One region of the Mycoavidus sp. B2-EB genome, then DNA from elsewhere that is predicted to be linked to it. Evidence: predicted binding sites of a transcription regulator. Region 1 holds the regulator's gene; each other region holds the start of a gene.
What was found. The regulator HrcA, encoded in region 1, represses chaperone genes, less so after heat shock. The targets are predictions, from matches to a motif close to TTAGCACTCNNNNNNNNNGAGTGCTAA.
Positions count from the first base shown of each region.

Region 1 (4,289 bases):
CCGTAGTAGCTGCGCAATATTGCGGATACATCGGCAGCAGCAAGATGCGCTCAGCCCCGCGGTGTTTTAATTGCGTGAGCATCTGATGGATATTGCGCGTCCCATAGCGCATCGCATACGCCACATCGACGGTATAGCCTTGCGCATTAAGCCGCTGCTGCAACGCTTGAGCTTGTTGCGCAGTATAGACGTGCAAAGGCGAGCCTTCGGGCAGCCAGATTGACCTATATTTAGCCGCCACGGCACGCCCGCGCAAGGGCAAAATAATCAAACGCAAAATCAATTGCCAGATCAGCGCAGGAATTTCAATCACCCGCGGATCAGACAAAAATTCGGCCAGATAGCGCCGAATTGACCGCGGCGTTGGCCTATCTGGCGTACCCAGGTTAATCAACAACACTGCGACGCGCGATGAATGGCTTGGCTGACTCTGTGGTTCAAGCTCAACAGGCATTGGCATACGTTATTTCACGGTCCTCAAATATTGATACAACGTTTCCCGGCTGATACTAAAGTCGCGTGCGACCTGAGATTTTTGAGCGCCGCCCGCAATGCGACGGCGTAATTCAGTAATTTCAACGTCCGAGAGCGATCTTTTGCGGCCACGATAGGCACCACGTTGTTTAGCCAACGCAATACCTTCGCGCTGGCGCTCTTTGATCAGGGAGCGTTCAAACTCTGCAAATGCGCCCATGACAGATAACATCAGATTTGCCATTGGTGAATCTTCGCTGGTAAAACATAGATGTTCTTTGATAAATTCAATACGCACACCGCGTTGCGTCAACATTTGCACGATGCGATGCAGATCATCAAGATTGCGCGCTAGGCGATCCATGCTATGCACCACCACGGTGTCGCCAGTACGGGCAAAACTTACCAGTGCTTCCAATTGCGGGCGCTTAATATCCTTGCCTGATGCCTTGTCGGTGAAGGTGTGGTCAACCTGAACGCCTTCCAGTTGCCGTTCCGGGTTCTGATCGAAAGTGCTGACCCGGATGTACCCAATACTCTGTCCGTTCATGGCTTGCGTCTGCTGGTTCGTAAATGATGATTTCGCTCATTGCTCAAATTCCCTGAGAAATGTCAGGGAAGACTCTATTATCTTTTGCAAGGCATGTCAATAAATCAAAAATTTAACTCTATTCTGACGTAATTTGCAGAGAGAATCTGACATCCGCTCAGCGCCGCGGCAGCGCTAAATAAATTTTTAATTAATTTGCGCCGACTCAATTCCTCTCTCGGTTTCAGACAGGGCGAAACGAGGCGCTTTAACTTCGGGTTACCGTTGGCTCAAAGCTTGCGACAGCAACTTTGCTGTAATATCAACAATCGGAATGACGCGCTGATATGCCATCCGCGTTGGGCCAATTACGCCAAGCGTGCCGACCACTTGGCCATCGACCTCATAGGATGAAGTGACTACGCTCATTTGCTCAATCGGTACGAGATTGGATTCGCCGCCGATAAAAATCTGCACGCCTTGCGCGTGACTAGAGACTTCAAGCAGCTGTAATAAACTGGTTTTTTGATCAAAGATATCAAACAGCTTACGCAAGCGATCCATATCAGACGACAAATCCGCGACCTCAAGCAAATTCCGCTCCCCAGAGATCAAGACGGCTTCGCCCAAATCAGAATCGTCCGTACTGGCGACGACCGCTTCCTGCATGACGTGCATTAAATGCGTCATATCGCCGCGCAGCGCTTCAAGTTCCGCACGTAAGCGTTTACGCACTTCAGTAAAGCTCAAATTTGCATAATTTGCATTAATATAATTTGATGCTTCGCTGAGCTGTGCGGACGAGTATTCCTTTTGCGTCGCCATAATGCGGTTTTGCACATCGCCTTCAGGGGTCACGATAACCAGCAGAATGCGTTTTTCCGAAAGACGCATAAATTCAATCTGCTTAAATATATGGCTGCGCCGCGGCGTTAAAACCACACCCGCAAATTGCGACAAATTGGAGAGCACGCTCGCCGCAGCCGCCACGAGTTTATTCGGCTCGCCAGGCTGCAATCGTGTGCGCACCGTACTTTCAACCCGCGCATCATCTGTGGGCGGCTGAGCCACCAGCATGGTATCGACGAAGAGTCGATAAGCCCGTGGCGTGGGGATACGGCCGGCTGAGGTGTGCGGACTCACAATCAGCCCACTGTCCTCTAGATCAGACATCACATTACGGATGGTTGCGGAACTCAGCTCAAGGCCAGAATATTTAGAGAGCGTGCGCGACCCCACCGGCTGACCTTCGGCAATATACCGTTCAATCAGAGTTTTAAGCAGAGTTTTGGCGCGCGGGTCTAACATAGAACTAAATTGTAGCGCAATCGTCACAGTAACCGCGGATTCATCATGGTTTTTTTGGCCGATCGATCAAAATAAGATCAACGACTTAAAAAGCCTTATTGCCTAGTTAGGCAAACATGGTATGTTCCTCTTTCTGGGCGCAGCGCAACTTTATTTCCAAATGGTGCATCGTCTTTTTCAATCACGGCATAAGCCCACTATGCAAAACCACGCTCCTTTTAAAACCATCGCTCTCATCGGTCGCACCGATGCTCTACGGATTGGAGAGTTATTGGCGCTCTTGGCTAAGCGCATTCAGCAAGATGGCTTTGAGGTTGTGTTTGAAGCCAACACCGCCCGCGTCATTAACTTGGCAGCGTATGATGATTTAACGCGCTGTCCAATTTTGACGCTCACTGAGATAGGCCACCGCGCCGATGTTGCGATTGTGTTAGGAGGCGACGGCACAATGCTTGGCGTAAGCCGCCAACTCGCGTCTTACGGCACGCCATTGATCGGCATTAATCACGGGCGGCTGGGTTTTATTACCGATATCTCAATTAGTGAAATGCAGCAGGTTATCCCGACCATGCTAGCAGGTCATTTTGAACGAGAAGAGCGCGCCCTGCTTGAAGCACGCATCATGCGGGCTGGCGCACCCATTTACCATGCGCTCGCTTTTAATGATGTAGTCGTCAACCGTAGCGGCTTTTCTGGCATGGTCGAATTACGGGTTCAGGTAAACGGTTGCTTCATGTATGAGCAGCGTTCCGATGGCCTAATTGTCGCCACTCCAACCGGTTCCACGGCCTATGCATTATCATCGCAGGGGCCGATTTTGCATCCTCAGTTGGGTGGGATTGTCCTGGTACCTATCGCGCCCCACGCGCTATCAAACCGACCCATTGTATTACCTGATCATTCCGAGATCGCGATTCAGATCACCAGCGGGCGCGATGTGAATGTGAATTTTGATATGCAATCATTCACTGCTTTAGAGTTGGACGATACCATCGAAGTCCGCCGCTCCAATCATACGGTGCCTTTCTTGCATCCGCCAACATATAGTTATTATGCAACGTTGCGCAGCAAGCTACATTGGAGTGAACCGCCTTCATATGGACCTAATCTTAATATTGATTGAACTGCGCGCGCAGTTAGCCAAGCACTCTCTAACGACTGGCTAGCTGTAAATTAGATTTTGCGATATTCTCAAACTGCTTGCGATGCTTTGATTGCGGCAGCGAATTTTTTATGAGTCCGAGCTTAGGATGTTACGCTATTTATCGATTCGCGATTTTGTTATCGTCAACACGCTTAAACTTGAATTTGAGCCTGGTTTCACCGTATTTTCCGGCGAAACCGGGGCTGGCAAATCAATTCTCATTGATGCTCTAACCTTGGCGCTCGGTGCACGCGCGGATGCAAGCGTGGTGCGAGCGGGCCAGCCGCGTACAGAAATTACAGCTGAATTCATGGTCTCGGAGCAGGTGCGTTACTGGCTCAATGAGCACGCACTAGATGACGCTGAGCATGATAATTTGTTACTTCGCCGCGTCATTGATAGTGGCGGCCGGTCCCGCGCTTTTATCAACGGCACACCCGCTACGCTTGCGCAACTGCGGGAAATTGGCGAAATGCTGGTTGACCTCCATGGTCAGCATGCGCATCAACTGCTCATGCGCCCACAGGCGCAACGCACTCTGTTTGATCTACATGCCGGCCTTGCGCCACTCGCGCATGAAACAGCTCAGGCCTGGCACCGTTGGCACGATGCAATACGCGCAACCCAAACCGCACATGACGCAAACCGTGAGATTCAGCTTGAACGCGAACAACTTATCTGGCAGTTAGATGAATTGGACCAACTGGCCCCGCAGCCTGGCGAATGGGAGTCGACTCATACAGAACACCGGCGCTTAACGCATGCCGCCAGCTTAATTCACTGCGTTCAGCATGCGCTAGAGGTATTAGCTGAATCCGATCAGGCTTTGCTGCC
Region 1 covers NZ_AP021872.1:124,791-129,079, reverse strand. Annotated here, with positions in the region: gene hemH (ferrochelatase) at 1-454, opposite strand, end outside; gene MPB2EB_RS00505 (recombinase family protein) at 464-1,024, opposite strand; gene hrcA (heat-inducible transcriptional repressor HrcA) at 1,283-2,311, opposite strand; gene MPB2EB_RS00495 (NAD kinase) at 2,511-3,434, shown strand; gene recN (DNA repair protein RecN) at 3,562-4,289, shown strand, end outside.

Region 2 (4,289 bases), 300 kb from region 1:
GCTTGAATCAATGTAGGATCGATTAACGGTTCATCGCCTTGCACATTTACTATGATCTGGTCATCTGCCCAGTCCAGCTGGGTCGCAAGCTCGGCCAGCCGGTCGGTCCCACAGGCATGACTCTCTGCCGTCAACATAACCTCTATATTATATTGACCGGCGCACTCGACAATACGTGGAGAATCCGTCGCAATTATTGTACGTTGCGCGCCAGATTTCTGAGCGCGCAACGCCACATGTATAACCATGGGCTTATCGTCAATTTGGGCTAACGCTTTTTCAGGCAGTCGAGTAGACTGAAGACGAGCGGGGATTGCTACATCAAAATTTATAGTATTCATATAATAATTCCTGCACCAGAAGAGCTTGATAATAGTAGATTAAACATGATCCCATGCAACTTTTGCCTATTCAGGGTACCGAATTGTTGCGCTTTAAGGACTAATTTCATTTCACATCTTTTATAAGACCCTTACCATCGGCAGGCCAATTCGATAAATTGCCTCTCCATGCTTCCCTCTCCGCCCTCGACTCTCCAACGGTTAAATATCATGTCCCCAGCTGTCAAACAGCGCTCCAACGTCAGCGAAGATAAAATAGTGTTTAGTAGAGCACTGCGCTCCTTGCAGATTGCCCTGAAGGACGGCAGCAGCATAGGAAGTAAATCAGGGTATGAATTCGATAAAAACCCAACCAGCACGCGGCTGCCGCCTCCCCAAAACTAGTTTACTTCCCATCTTTATATTCTTTCCATAAAAGCATCTAAGTCACCTTAACCGCCAATTCGCCTAAACCGTCAATACCTGCCGTCATCAGGTCCCCCCTCACGATCGACCCTACGCCGCCGGGCGTCCCGGTATAAACCAAGTCTCCTGGCGCGAGCTCAGATAAGGTTGACAGATAAGATATAACATATGCAATCGACCAAATAAGCTGCGCCACATCAGCACGTTGCCGCTCAACCCCATTCACTTTGAGCCAAATTGCGCCCTGCTGACAATGGCCAACCTCCTCTACGCGATGGATCGGGCCCAGCGGCGCTGAAGCATCAAAAGCTTTGGCGCTTTCCCATGGATAGCCTTGCCGTTTCATTTCTGCTTGCAGATCGCGGCGCGTCATATCCAGACCCACTGCATAGCCAAACACATAATCAAGCGCGCGCTCAACCGGAATATCGCGGCCACGCTTACCCAGCGCGACCACCAGCTCCACTTCATGATGCACGTTATTTGAACCCGGCGGATAAGGAAATTGCCCGACTTTGCCTGGCGCCACATACAAGATAGCGTCAGCCGGTTTATGAAAAAATACTAAAGATGAAGACGGCGACACATGCCCCATCTCACGCGCGTGCTCTAGATAATTGCGGCCAATGCAGTAAATGCGGCGCACCGCGAAAGAGTCATTTGAATGCGCAATCGGCACAGTGATTAGCGGTGCTGCTGCAAATATTTCACTCATTATAATTTCTCAGCCTTATACGGATTGGTTGGCTCGACCTCGGCATATTATAGGTCTCTCGGCATTATAATTCACCCCCCTATCTCAATAGACTTAGGCCTTGCCTGAATCACTCAGGCAGCATAAAACTTCTGGCTAGATCTAGCGCCCCTAAAAATCCAAACCCGACCTTGCAGAAAAAAATTTCGCGAATAAAAACGCCCGCTCATAGAAAGACTTCTCTGGGGCAAATTAGCACTCTATGCAGAAGAGTGCTAATATTATAAAAAATACCTCTCTTAAGGAGCGTAAATGAATACAAAATCTGAATTAAAAAGATCCGAAGTAGGCGGGGCGCTGACTCTTGCTCCGACGATGCCAGTACTTGGCCAGCTAGGTGATCTTAATGCCTATATCCAAGCGGTTAGCCGTATTCCAATGCTGCACGTGGAGGAAGAGCAACAGCTCGCTACCGATTATCGTGAGCATGGTACGCTTGAATCAGCTCGCAAGCTGGTTTTATCCCATCTGCGCTTGGTTGTCTCAATCGCCCGCGGCTACTTAGGCTATGGATTGCCACATGCCGACCTGATTCAAGAAGGCAATATTGGTCTAATGAAAGCCGTAAAACGCTTTGATCCGCAGCAAAATGTACGGCTCGTCTCCTATGCCATTCACTGGATTAAAGCCGAGATTCATGAATATATCCTGCGCAACTGGCGGATTGTAAAAGTTGCCACCACCAAAGCTCAGCGCAAACTTTTTTTCAATTTACGCAGCCGTAAACGAAGCGCGCAAACGCTGACCTCGAGTGAAATTGACGCTTTAGCTAAAGCGCTGAACGTCAAGCACACTGACGTAGCGGAGATGGAAACCCGTATGACGGGCGGAGATGTCGCGCTAGAAGGACAAATTGAAGATGGCGAAGAATCCTTTGCGCCGATTGCCTATCTCACCGACACTCAACATGAGCCAACCGAGGTGCTGGCGAATCGCCAGTTTGACCGTTTACAAAGCGATGGCTTAGCCAGTGCGCTGGATACGCTTGATGCACGTAGCCGCCGGATTGTTGAGGCGCGCTGGTTAGATGTTGACGAAAATGGTTCTGGCGGTGCAACGCTGCATCATCTGGCAGCGGAATTCGGTGTCTCGGCCGAGCGTATTCGCCAAATTGAAGTCAGTGCTATGAAAAAGATGCGCAGTGCATTAACTGCTTATGCAGCTTGACGTCCTTGGCCTAAAAAGGGCCTTGGCCGCTTGATCAAAATCGCTCTAAATTATATTAATCTATTCTAATCTATCTGATATGAGCAGATTGGGCAGCACAGAGAGACGAGACAGGCTCTCTGTGCTGCTTCATAACGCACAGCCATCAACGACTCCCAATCGGATGCCTGATCGTTGAGGCTGTCCCTATTTTAAACGCCTAAATGCCAGCCCCCTCCCTCTTTGAGAATTATGAAAGCCGTTAAGCCACAGCTTCCAATGCATGCGAATCCCCCCCTTAAACCATCAGTCAATCTCCGCCGTTTCAGGGTTCGTATTATGTGACTCGCCATTTTCATCAAAAATAAGTTGCACTTTGTTCTGCTCGTCCACATCAACCTTAACGCGCCCCCCATTTGACAACTTACCAAATAGCAACTCATCCGCCAAGGCACGCCGGATAGCGTTTTGAATCAAGCGTTGCATCGGCCGCGCGCCCATGAGTGGATCGAAACCGCTGCTCGCAAGGTATTTGCGCAGCTTATCCGTAAAGATAACCTCCACCTTCTTTTCGTGGAGTTGATCTTCCAGCTGGATTAAGAACTTATCAACCACACGCAGAATAATTTCTGCGTTGAGTGAGTGGAAGTTAATGGTTGCGTCTAACCGATTACGAAACTCAGGGGTGAAGGTCTTTTTAATTTCGGCCATTTCATCCCCCGCTTCGTTACGTGTAGTAAAGCCAATCTTGGTTTTTTGCAGTGCTTCAGCGCCCGCGTTGGTGGTCATAATGAGAATCACATTACGAAAATCGGCTTTACGGCCATTGTTATCCGTCAATGTGCCATGATCCATGACTTGCAGCAAAATATTATAAATATCTGGATGCGCTTTTTCGATTTCATCCAGTAGCAACACGCAATGCGGCTTTTTCGTGATCGCCTCGGTCAAGAGGCCACCTTGATCAAAACCAACATAACCCGGCGGCGCACCGATTAAACGGCTGACCGCATGACGCTCCATATATTCAGACATATCAAAACGCGTCAGCTCGATGCCCAAGGTGAAAGCAAGTTGACGGGCGACTTCAGTTTTACCAACGCCGGTTGGGCCTGAGAATAGAAACGCGCCAATGGGTTTACCAATTTGACCCAATCCGGCACGCGCCATTTTGATTGCAGAGGCCAAGGCTTCAATCGCGGGGTCTTGTCCAAAGACCACGCTTTTGAGGTCGCGCTCAAGGGTCTGCAATTTGCTGCGATCGTCGAGTGAAACGCTTTGTGCTGGCACACGAGCGATTTTTGCAATAATTTCCTCGATCTCTGCTTTACCGACGATCTTTTTTTGTTTCGATTTAGGTAATACGCGTTGCGCTGCACCCGCTTCATCCAGCACATCAATCGCTTTATCCGGCAAATGCCGATCCGTAATAAAACGAGCCGATAATTCAGCTGCCGCAGATAACGCGGCACCAGAATATTTAAGACTGTGGTGTTCCTCAAGGCGCGACTTCAGCCCACGCAAAATCGCAATGGTTTGGGCTACCGTTGGCTCAGAAACATCGATTTTTTGGAAGCGCCGCGACAGCGCGGCATCTTTATCAAAAATCCCACGATATTCGGTAAAAGTAGTCGCTCCAATGC
Region 2 covers NZ_AP021872.1:1,699,894-1,704,182, forward strand. Annotated here, with positions in the region: gene kdsB (3-deoxy-manno-octulosonate cytidylyltransferase) at 1-341, opposite strand, end outside; gene MPB2EB_RS07555 (fumarylacetoacetate hydrolase family protein) at 763-1,461, opposite strand; gene rpoH (RNA polymerase sigma factor RpoH) at 1,753-2,667, shown strand; gene clpA (ATP-dependent Clp protease ATP-binding subunit ClpA) at 2,953-4,289, opposite strand, start outside.
Region 2: rpoH (RNA polymerase sigma factor RpoH) is a predicted target of HrcA. The motif match lies at 1,693-1,719, and genes of this name have one in related genera.

Region 3 (4,289 bases), 350 kb from region 1:
ATGATTTAGACGTTGCAAAAATATCTCAAAAGGGCGATGGTACCGCGGTTGCGGCTTGATTTGCTCACATTTTGAGATAAATCTCATCAAGAGGGCACAAAAAACCCGCAGTTATGCGGGTTTTTTGTGCAGAAAATTGCGCCATGCTCATAAGAGCGCAGCGCAAATAAAGGCAAGCCTAGGCCATTACATATCCATGCCCATGCCACCCATACCGCCCATCCCACCTGGCATACCGCCAGCCGCAGGCGCATCTTCTTTAGGCAACTCAGCAACAGAACAGTCTGTCGTGAGGATCAGGCCAGCGATTGAGGCCGCATTTTGCAATGCAGTGCGAGTCACTTTGGTTGGATCAACCACACCCGCTTGCACCAAATCACCGTACTCGCCAGAAGCCATGTTGTAGCCAAAGTTACCTTTGCCATCGGCCACTTTTGCCACCACTACGCTGGCTTCTTCACCACCGTTTGCCACGATCTGACGCAGCGGCTCTTCCATCGCGCGCAGCACGATTTTAATGCCCGCTTGTTGATCGTGGTTATCGGCTTTCAAGTTAGCAACCACTTGACGCGCACGGATCAACGCCACGCCACCGCCTGGCACAATGCCTTCTTCAACCGCAGCGCGGGTTGCATGAAGTGCATCTTCAACCCGTGCTTTCTTTTCTTTCATTTCGATTTCAGTCGCAGCGCCGACCTTGATCACCGCTACACCGCCTGCCAATTTAGCAACGCGCTCTTGCAGTTTTTCACGGTCGTAGTCAGAAGTTGCTTCGTCAATCTGCACACGAATTTGTTTGACCCGCGCTTCAATGTTTTTCGCATCGCCTGCGCCATCAATAATCGTGGTGTTTTCTTTAGCAACTTCAATGCGTTTTGCCTGACCTAGCTCAGCCAGTGTCGCTTTTTCAAGCGTATGGCCGGTCTCTTCAGCAATCACTTGGCCACCCGTCAAAATCGCAATATCTTCGAGCATGGCTTTACGACGATCGCCAAAGCCTGGCGCTTTTACCGCGGCAGACTTCAAGAAGCCACGCATATTGTTCAAAATCAACGTAGCCAGTGCTTCGCCTTCAATATCTTCAGCGACAATCAACAATGGACGGCCTGCTTTTGCAACTTGATCAAGCAAAGGCAGCAGATCGCGAATGTTGGTAATTTTTTTGTCATGCAGCAACACATATGGATTATCCAGAGCTGCCACTTGCTTATCTTGGTTGTTGATAAAGTAGCCCGACAGATAGCCACGATCGAATTGCATGCCTTCGACTACATCGAGTTCGTTTTCCAGCGATTTACCATCTTCAACCGTAATCACGCCTTCTTTGCCTACTTTTTCCATGGCTTCGGCAATCAGCTTGCCAACCAGCTCATCGCTGTTCGCTGAGATTGAACCCACTTGAGCAATTTCTTTAGTCGTGGTGCAGGGTTTGCTGATTTTGCGCAATTCTTCAACTGCGGCCAAAACCGCTTTATCAATACCGCGCTTCAAATCCATTGGGTTCATGCCCGAGGCGACGGATTTCATGCCTTCGCGCACAATAGATTGCGCTAGCACGGTTGCGGTTGTCGTGCCATCACCAGCGTTGTCACTGGTTCTTGACGCGACTTCTTTAACCATTTGCGCGCCCATATTTTGCAACTTATCTTTGAGCTCAATTTCTTTCGCAACTGAAACCCCGTCTTTAGTCACAGTTGGGCCGCCGAAGCTACGCTCCAGCACAACATTGCGTCCCTTTGGACCCAATGTAACTTTAACTGCATTGGCTAGAATGTTGACGCCTTCAACCAGTTTAGCGCGGGCCAAATCACCGAATACAACTTCTTTAGCTGCCATCTTTGAAACTCCTTGAATTCTCTAACTTGATGAACTGAAAACTACGCTTAGCTAACGAGCACAGCCATAATGTCTTCTTCACGCATTACCAGCAACTCATTACCGTCAATCTTGACGGACTGACCGGAATATTTGCCGAATAGCACGCGATCGCCCACTTTAACATCTAGCGCAATCGAAGCACCTTTCTCATCTTTCTTGCCTGGCCCAATCGCCAGCACTTCACCTTGATCTGGTTTTTCAGCAGCCGTCTCAGGAATAACCAAGCCTGAGGCGCTTTTGGTCTCTTGGTCCAAACGCTTGATAATGACACGATCGTGCAAAGGACGCAGCTTTTTCATACAGACTCCTCTCAATAAATACTAGAAATACTAGAGAACAACTAAATTTTTAAAGCTCATAGGGAGAAGTATTCCCCGAGCCAAAAAGCGAAGATTTATTAGCACTCCTGGCTAACGAGTGCTAATTATACTGAATATGGAGACACATTGGCACAAATTCAAGAGCACGGCGCAAGCCTTATCATTATCCTGATTCGCCACAGCGCTTAGATACGCTAGGCGGGGGGGGTTATCTCGCAAAAGCCGCCAGATATTCTACCCAATGCGCGCCAGCCTCAACCGCCAACGCCTCTTTAACCCGCATCACTTCCTGCTCATATTCTTGCATCGTAAAGCCTCCCCGCATGTGCTGGAAACGGCAGTACATTAAATAAGTGTTGACGACATCTGTTTCACAATAATCACGAATTTCATCGATGCGCCCTTCGCTAAAAGCTTGCCAGACCTGGCTCCCATCCATTCCCAGCTTGCCCGGAAAACCACATAGTTTAGCCAATGCATCAAGCGGTGCGTTGGCGCGCGGCTGATAGAGCGCGAGTAAATCCATCAAATCCGTATGGCGAGTATGGTAACGGCTGATGTAGTTGTTCCATTTAAAATCTCGATCATCTTCGCCCAGGTCCCAGTATTTTGGGGCAGCGACGCCATTCACCAAAGCACGATAATGTAAGACTGGCAAATCGAATCCTCCGCCATTCCATGACACCAATTGAGGAGAATATTTTTCGATGACGCGGAAAAATAACTGAAGCAACGTAGCTTCCGCATCGTGCTTAGTGCCCAGCGACTTTACCCGAAAGCCTTCGCGGTCTCTGAATACGCAAGCAATCGAGACCACCCGTTGCAAATAATGCGGCAGAAAATCGGAGCCCGTTTTTTCGCGGCGCGCAGCGAACGCGCGTTGCGCAACCTCTTCATCAGACAGAGCACTAGGCCAATCATCCAATTGACGCGCACCTGCAATATCAGGCACGGTTTCAATATCAAAAACTAAAATAGGGGTCACAGCACAGCATCCTTGCGCACGCCGCTGGAGATGAAATAACGCTTTAAACGCGTCATGGCTTCTTGCTGAATTTGACGCACCCGCTCACGCGTCAGCTCCATCTCGTCAGCCACTTCCTCAAGCGTAGCAGGCTCAACATTGCCAAGGCCAAAACGACGCTCAACCACATGCCGATGCTTGTCTGGCAGACGCGCTAACCAAGCCTTCATTAATTCTTCCAGCTCACGCTGCTGAATTTTTGCCTCAGGCAATTGACTCTGCTCGTCAGATAAGAAGTCCAGCAAACTGCTTCCTGGATCGAGCTCTAGCGGCGCATCAAGCGAAGTCGTCCGTTCGCTTAAGCCAAGAATATCAGATACCTCATCAACCGTCTTGCCGGTTAAATGAGCAATATCATCCACGCTCGCATCGCGTCGCTCAAGAGAACCATCGGCATTTACTGTGCTTTTTTCTAAATGACGCTTAGCACGTAATATTTGATTTAACTCACGGATCACATGAACCGGCAAACGCACTGTGCGCGCTTGATTCATAATGGCACGCTCAACACTTTGCCGAATCCACCAAGTCGCATAAGTAGAAAAACGAAACCCCCGCTGTGGCTCGAACTTGCTAATCGCATGCATCAGCCCAAGATTGCCCTCTTCGATTAAATCGAGCAACGGCACGCCACGGTTTAAATATCCTTTAGCAATGCTAACGACAAGCCGCAAATTACGCTCAATCATGACTTGCCGCGCTTCGAAATCCCCTTGCTGCGCGCCCGTTGCATAACGCTGCTCTTCCTCAACCGTTAACAAAGGCTTGGCGCTAATCCGGTTCAGATAATGCTGAATCGTGTCTGCGGTTAGCTCAGATCGTAACAAAGCACCAAAATCACTTGGGTCGGGTTCGTCAATCGCTACCGCATCCGGGGTATTTTCGCTGTCATTTTCGTCCAGCACATCTTCAGCCACTTCACTGCCACGCTCAAATGGCAAGTCAGGCGTCTCTTCCGAGCTTAATCTATCATCAAGCTGACCAAATAGTGGATCGGCTCTATCGTACGGCTGTTGACGCTTTGAATTCGGCATATTGATTGAGAGAGCTAATTTATTAAGGAGTCG
Region 3 covers NZ_AP021872.1:474,752-479,040, reverse strand. Annotated here, with positions in the region: gene groL (chaperonin GroEL) at 187-1,836, opposite strand; gene MPB2EB_RS02150 (co-chaperone GroES) at 1,884-2,177, opposite strand; gene MPB2EB_RS02145 (3'-5' exonuclease) at 2,407-3,183, opposite strand; gene rpoS (RNA polymerase sigma factor RpoS) at 3,180-4,256, opposite strand; gene MPB2EB_RS02135 (peptidoglycan DD-metalloendopeptidase family protein) at 4,279-4,289, opposite strand, start outside.
Region 3: MPB2EB_RS02150 (co-chaperone GroES) is a predicted target of HrcA. The motif match lies at 2,276-2,302, and genes of this name have one in related genera.